3 regions of the Paraburkholderia phenazinium genome follow, and region 1 is predicted to be linked to each of the others. Evidence: predicted binding sites of a transcription regulator. Region 1 holds the regulator's gene; each other region holds the start of a gene.
The links. The regulator LexA, encoded in region 1, represses DNA repair genes until DNA is damaged. The targets are predictions, from matches to a motif close to ACTGTATNNNNATACAGT.
Positions count from the first base shown of each region.

Region 1 (2,264 bases):
TTGCCGTTGGCACGCGCCTGGATCTTTCTCGTCAGCAGACCCGCAATCTGATCCTTCAGGCTTTCGCGCAACGCGGGATAGTCGACATATTCGCTGACGGTTTGCGCGTCACGTTCATCGGCGGCGCGTTTCAGGCGATCGAGTGCGAGATACGGCGACGCATAGCCGTACCCGAGTACAGCCACGACCACAATGACAAGCACTGTGACGATCAGCGGCCGCGCGACGCCGCGTTTTGCAGGTGTTGAAACAGCCATCGGGCGAGCTTCTCCGTGAGGTGTGATCAAACGTGGACCGCATTCGCGGGAAAACGATCCCCATACGACCGATGCACGATTATCCCTGAGCCAACCGCGCGCAACCTCACGTAATGATCTTTACCGGGTGCGCGAACTGCCTGACGGCCGGTTCACCCACCTCTGGGCTTTCTTCCGGATGCTTACTCGAACATCGCATTCTGCACGCCGGCCGTTTCTTCGGCGATGCAGCGGTCGATCATGCGGCACACGGCGTCCACCGTGCCGACCATGATCAGACGCGACGGCCCGTGGTACACCCGCACCGGCGCGCGCCGGGCTGGCTCCGCCGTATTGAGCCCTGAATTTAGCGACACCCGTGCGAAGGCCGGCAGCGCCGACGGCAAGGTCGAAGCATGCGGCTGCGGGTCGTCGAACAGCGAAGCAGTAACACTGGACGCCTCGATCGGCGCGCACGGTACGAGATTGCGCAAATGGCGCAGGCGACCGAACTGACGGAAGGGCAGCAGGCGGGCAAGGCGTTCCATGATTCTCTCCAGTCGTTGTTCAGGCAAGGTTCAGAACTCAGTGGGGCGGATCAGCCCCACTGCGATGCCTTCCAGTGCGAATTCCGCACTGCCGGCCTGAACAAAGATATTTTCGTAATCGGGGTTCTCGGCGATCAGCTCGATGCCATTCGGCCGGCGCTTGAGACGCTTGACCGTCACGTCGTCGCCCAACCGCGCGACGATGATCTGGCCGTCTTTGGCTTCGCTTTTCTTCTGTACGGCGAGCAGGTCGCCGTCGAAAATGCCGGCGTCCCGCATGGACAACCCGCGCACCTTCAGCAGGTAGTCCGGCTTGCTGGAAAAGAGCGCCGGGTCGCAGGCGTAATGCTGCGAGACGTGTTCCTGCGCAAGGATCGGGCTACCCGCGGCCACCCGGCCAACCAGCGGCAGCGACAACTGCATGATGCTGGCGTGCGGCAGCGTGAACTGATGCGGCCCGTCGTCCTGACTGGCCAGCAGTAGCCGGATGCCGCGCGACGCGCCCGCGGCGAGCTCGATGACTCCCTTGCGAGCAAGCGCGCGCAAGTGCTCTTCCGCCGAGTTAGCCGAGCTGAAGCCCAGCTCGGCGGCGATCTCCGCGCGGGTGGGCGGAAAACCGGTGCGTTCGATGGCCCGGCGGATCAGGTCGAAAACTTCTTGCTGTCGTGCGGTGAGTTTGGTCATGGGGTCACTGTATGGATAGACAGGTGACTGTATTTTTATACAGTATCCGGCGCAATTCAAGCTTTACTTTAAGTTCTCGACCCTGGGTGTCAGTGGAACGCCGTCAGACGGCGTCCTAACACCGGTTTTCGTGCCGCAACGCCGCGTCTGGCTGTCATTACCACTTTTGAGTATTAAAAAATGAAGAAACATTATTTTTAATGATGAAAGCCCTTCGATAGACTGGGCCTCGAGTCGACGCAGGCAAGACGCGCGCAAGACCTCAAACACCAAACACAACAGACAGGAAGGGGCACGTTGCCTCGCCTGACCACCACGCGGAGAAGCTGGATGATCGATCAGGGCACGGGGCTCGCACGCAGGACCAGGAAGCTCATCACGGTGCTGGCGCTTGGCGCCGCAGCGGCACTTGGGCTGGCCGGACAGACGCAGGCGGCGGACACGACGCTGCTGAATGTGTCGTACGACCCAACGCGCGAGTTGTACCAGCAGATCAACGAGGCGTTCGGCAAACAGTGGAAAGCCCAGACCGGCGACACGATCACCTTCAAGCAGTCGCATGGCGGCTCAGGTGCGCAGGCGCGCTCGGTTCTTGACGGGCTGCAGGCGGACGTCGTGACGCTCGCGCTCGCTTATGACATCGATGCGCTTGCCAGCAAGGGCATCGTCGACAAGAACTGGCAGAAGCGTCTGCCGGACAACGCCGCGCCGTACACCTCGACGATCGTATTTCTGGTGCGCAAGGGCAACCCCAAACACATCAAGGATTGGGACGACCTGGTGAAGCCGGGCGTGT
Region 1 is NZ_FSRM01000001.1:3,177,352-3,179,615, reverse strand. It holds gene BUS06_RS14365 (DUF2939 domain-containing protein) at 1-257, opposite strand, end outside; gene BUS06_RS14360 (hypothetical protein) at 440-784, opposite strand; gene lexA (transcriptional repressor LexA) at 815-1,468, opposite strand; gene BUS06_RS14350 (sulfate ABC transporter substrate-binding protein) at 1,799-2,264, shown strand, end outside.

Region 2 (2,264 bases), 570 kb from region 1:
TCGAGCAGGTGCGAAAGCAGGTCATAGTGATCCGGTGGTTCTGTATGGAAGGGCCATCGCTCAACGGATAAAAGGTACTCTGGGGATAACAGGCTGATACCGCCCAAGAGTTCATATCGACGGCGGTGTTTGGCACCTCGATGTCGGCTCATCTCATCCTGGGGCTGTAGCCGGTCCCAAGGGTATGGCTGTTCGCCATTTAAAGAGGTACGTGAGCTGGGTTTAAAACGTCGTGAGACAGTTTGGTCCCTATCTGCCGTGGGCGCTGGATATTTGAAGGGGGCTGCTCCTAGTACGAGAGGACCGGAGTGGACGAACCTCTGGTGTACCGGTTGTCACGCCAGTGGCATCGCCGGGTAGCTATGTTCGGAAGAGATAACCGCTGAAAGCATCTAAGCGGGAAACTCGCCTTAAGATGAGATATCCCCGGGGCTTCGAGCCCCTTGAAGGGTCGTTCAAGACCAGGACGTTGATAGGTCAGGTGTGGAAGCGCAGTAATGCGTTAAGCTAACTGATACTAATTGCCCGTAAGGCTTGATCCTATAACAGGTGTGTCTCGACCCGGGTTGGCGCTTTAGCGCCTACCCGGGTCCGATCCCCGAAGGGGATGCGTGTGAACCCCCAGACGGGGGTAGCAGAACGCACGGTTGAGTGATCGATGTTGTGCCAGAAACAACACAACCCCAGAACGCTCCCGCTGGTGAGCATCACCAGAAACTACTTCTTCCCGATTGGCCGTACTGCTCCATGAGCAGTGCAGCAACAAGTCATGCCTGATGACCATAGCGTGTCGGTACCACCCCTTCCCATCCCGAACAGGACCGTGAAACGACTCCACGCCGATGATAGTGCGGATTACCCGTGTGAAAGTAGGTAATCGTCAGGCTCCCTAGCAGCATCAGAAACCCCACCCCGAAAAGGTGGGGTTTCTGCGTTTACGCGCGCAAAACCACGCAATCGCCTAGCATTACCGCAACCGTCTTGACGCTCCTCGCATAAGGCCGCGAACCCACCAAAGGCCGGTCTAACAAAGCTCCCCGCCAGTTTCCAACGACGCAGTCTAATTTCCTCAAAATGCTGTCCAAATAAACAGCATTCTCGCACTTGGCAACTCTCGCCATCCCCTTAAAAGTGCCAATTCACGGCAGGAAATTTCCGTGTAGGATACTGTATATATATACAGGTTCCCGCACGCCATGTCAGTCTCCGCCATCAGTGCCGAAGAGATTCACCCGTCGCTCTGGCGAGCCTCACAGCTTGCGCGTGGGCGTGGCCACATGGTGGACACCGGCTACCCAGCACTTTCGACGGAGTTGCCCGGCGGTGGCTGGCCAGTTGGCGCGCTAATTGATCTGCTGGTTCAGCAGCCCGGCGTCGGGGAAATGCGGCTTTTGCAGCCTGCGCTTAGCTCGCTCGGAGAGCGGCCGATTGCGCTGGTCCAGCCGCCGCACATTCCTGACGGATTGGGACTCCGGTATATCGGGTTATCGCTCGATCGCCTGCTGCAAATCAAGCCGCCAAAGGTAACTGATGTCCTTTGGTCGGCCGAACAGATTTTGCGTGCCGGCAGCTGTGGCGCGCTGATTTTGTGGGCACAACACGCGCAGTCGTCATCGCTGCGGCGTCTGCATCTGGCTGCGCAATCATCTGAGACGCTATTCATCATGGTCCGGCCACTCACGGCGGCCCAGGATTCATCGCCGGCGTTACTGCGGCTGGCTTTACGACCGGCCGCAGAAGGCCTGATCGTCGATATCGTGAAACGACGAGGTCCAATACGCGCGGAGCCTCTGCCGATTTCTCTTCAACCCACTCCAGTTTTGTTTTCCCGTCATGCGCGTCTTTCTCGCCGTTCACTTGCCGAAGTTGTCCCTCGAAGTCTTCCGGCCGAGGTGGTCGCCTGAACCGGCGCACGGCAGTGCCGTGCTCGAGAAAGACAAGGTGGTGATCGCGGACAGGGCGGCGCGTGAAGCGGGTGTCCTGCTTGGCATGAAGCGCGGTGGAGTCCTGACGTTATCGCCGGAAACCGCAATGTACGAGCGCGACATTGCACGTGAGGCCGCTGCACAGTGGGACGTCGGTATGGCGCTGCTGAGGTTTTCGCCTGATGTCGCGTTGCTAGATGAGGCGACGGTAATCGTCGAAGTCGGCGCGAGTCTACGGCTTTTCGGCGGCCTGCTGTCGTTGTGCCGGCAGGCTAAGTCGATGCTCGACACGTTTGGTTTGACCGCACGCATCAGTGTTGCGCCGACGGGGCAGGGCGC
Region 2 is NZ_FSRM01000001.1:3,743,460-3,745,723, reverse strand. It holds rRNA gene BUS06_RS16740 (23S ribosomal RNA) at 1-542, shown strand, start outside; rRNA gene rrf (5S ribosomal RNA) at 773-886, shown strand; gene imuA (translesion DNA synthesis-associated protein ImuA) at 1,197-1,904, shown strand; gene BUS06_RS16725 (Y-family DNA polymerase) at 1,834-2,264, shown strand, end outside.
Region 2: imuA (translesion DNA synthesis-associated protein ImuA) is a predicted target of LexA. The motif match lies at 1,167-1,184, and genes of this name have one in related genera.

Region 3 (2,264 bases), 1.5 Mb from region 1:
GTCGGCGGCTTTCATTGAGTCCAAGCCTCGCGCATGCTTTCTTAAAGCGCTGTTGAATCAGGTCGGCATGAATTCCGCTGCCGCGCATGCGAGTTCGAAAATCGGAGTCATAGTCTTTTCCTCCCCGCATTTGCCGAACCAAGCTCATGACATGCTTAGCTTTCAATGGGTGGTGAACCTCCAGCCATTCTTGGAAAAGGTTTGTCACCTCAAGTGGCAAGCGCAGTGCGACATAAGCGGCGTGCATTGCACCTGCCGCTCTAGCGTGCTCAAGAATTTTCTCCATGTCATGGTCGGTCAATGCGGGAATAATCGGCGCGACCATCACGCCAGTCGGAATCCCGGCCTCCGTTAATTCCCTTATTGCTTCCAATCGCTTGCTCGGTGTGCTCGCCCTGGGTTCTAACGTCCGGGCAATATCCCGGTCAAGCGTGGTCACAGACATGAATACCCGTGCTAAATTTTTCTGGGCCATCCGGGCAAGGATTTCGATGTCGCGAGTTACCAACGCCGATTTCGTAGTTATTGCCACCGGGTTGTTGAACTCTTCCAACACCTTGAGGATGGACTCGGTTATTAGTAGCTTCCGTTCCAACGGCTGGTAAGGGTCGGTGTTCGTTCCGAGTGCAATCAGCTTTGGCTCATACGACTTTTTTTCAAGCGTTTGCCGCAAAACCTCCGCGGCGTTTTCCTTCGCGAAAATTTTCGTCTCAAAATCGAGCCCGGGCGACAGATTCAAATAAGCGTGGGAGGGCCGCGCATAACAATAGACGCACCCGTGCTCACATCCCCTGTAAGCATTTACAGATTGCTCGAACGGGATGTCGGGCGACTGGTTGCTGGAAATAATCGTCTTGGCTCGTTCAACGAAAACGACGGTGCGAGTTTTCGGCTCCTCGTCCGGCGACGCCTGCGACCATTCGTCGCACACGGTTTCCCGTACGTGCGATTCGAATCGAGGCGTCGCGTTCGAAACGCTGCCGCGACCTTTCTGCGGATTCATGGCCAAACCCCTGATACTGTATGTTTATACAGTACATCCCGGAGGCACGCATTTGCAAGGGTGTTTATGAAGTGAACAAAGTTCTTGACGTATAAATTGGGGCTGCATCTATTGCTTCGCGCGACCTACCCATAGTTATCTGGGGCTATCGCCGGGACTCGATTTCGAGAGCCGCATTTACGCCAAGGTCAACGCGCCGGAACTGCTCGAACGGGAGCTTTCGAAGAAGTCGTACGTGCCGGAGCCGATCGCACTCGGCGTCAATACGGATGCCTGGCAGCCGGTCGAACGCGAGTTGGGTCTCACGCGACGGGTAATCGAGGTGTTGCACGCGCGCGGTCATCCGTTTGCGGCTATTACCAAGTCGTCATTGATCGAGCGCGATCTGGATCTGCTTGTACCTATGGCGGAGCGCGGCCAGTTCATGGCGGCCATCACCATCACCACGCTGGATGCCGAGATTGCCCGCACGCTCGAACCACGAGCAGCAACGCCGGCACGGCGGCTGCGCACAATCCGCACGCTGAGCGAGGCCGGAATTCCGGTGGGCGTCAGTATTGCGCCAGTAATTCCGTTCGTCACCGAGCCTGACATGGAGCGGGTCATGGAGGCGTGTGCGGAAGCGGGGGCGACCAATGCGAGCTATATCGTGCTGCGTCTGCCGTGGGAAGTCGCGCCGCTATTCAAAGACTGGCTCGCAGCGCATTTCCCGGATCGGGCCGAGCGGGTCATGAACCGCGTGCGCGACATGCGCGGTGGCAAGGACTACGACGCCTCCTTTGCCACACGAATGAAAGGTGAGGGTTTGTGGGCCGATCTGATGAATCAGCGCTTCCATAAAGCCGCGCGTCGGCTCGGTCTGAACGAGCGTCGGCGAGGCATTCTGGATATGTCGCAGTTTGTCCGCGCGCAGCCGCCGGCGCCGATCCCGGCGCGCGACGACGGGCAAATGGATCTCTTTTAGCTGGGGCGTACGAGGGTTGGCGCCGTCAGCTCGTTAAATCGATCTGTTCTGCCGAAGCCCCTCGAATCGCCTACATCGACGATTCGAAATAGGTATCGAATGCAACGGCAAGGCTCGCCATCATCAGCATGGCGCCGATGAACAGCGAGAAAATCACGACGAAGATCACCGGCCAGCCGGAACGGCTGCTTTGCGCGCTCTGCGGGTTGAATTGCGCATCCCACTTTTCGTCGGGACGCAGTCCGTAGACAATCGCTGCAAGGAATGCGGAAAACAGTGAGATTGCGCCCGGGACCG
Region 3 is NZ_FSRM01000001.1:1,704,858-1,707,121, forward strand. It holds gene BUS06_RS07945 (PA0069 family radical SAM protein) at 1-1,003, opposite strand, end outside; partial or broken gene BUS06_RS07950 (PA0069 family radical SAM protein) at 1,104-1,967, shown strand; gene BUS06_RS07955 (TM2 domain-containing protein) at 2,038-2,264, opposite strand, start outside.
Region 3: BUS06_RS07945 (PA0069 family radical SAM protein) is a predicted target of LexA. The motif match lies at 1,019-1,036, and genes of this name have one in related genera.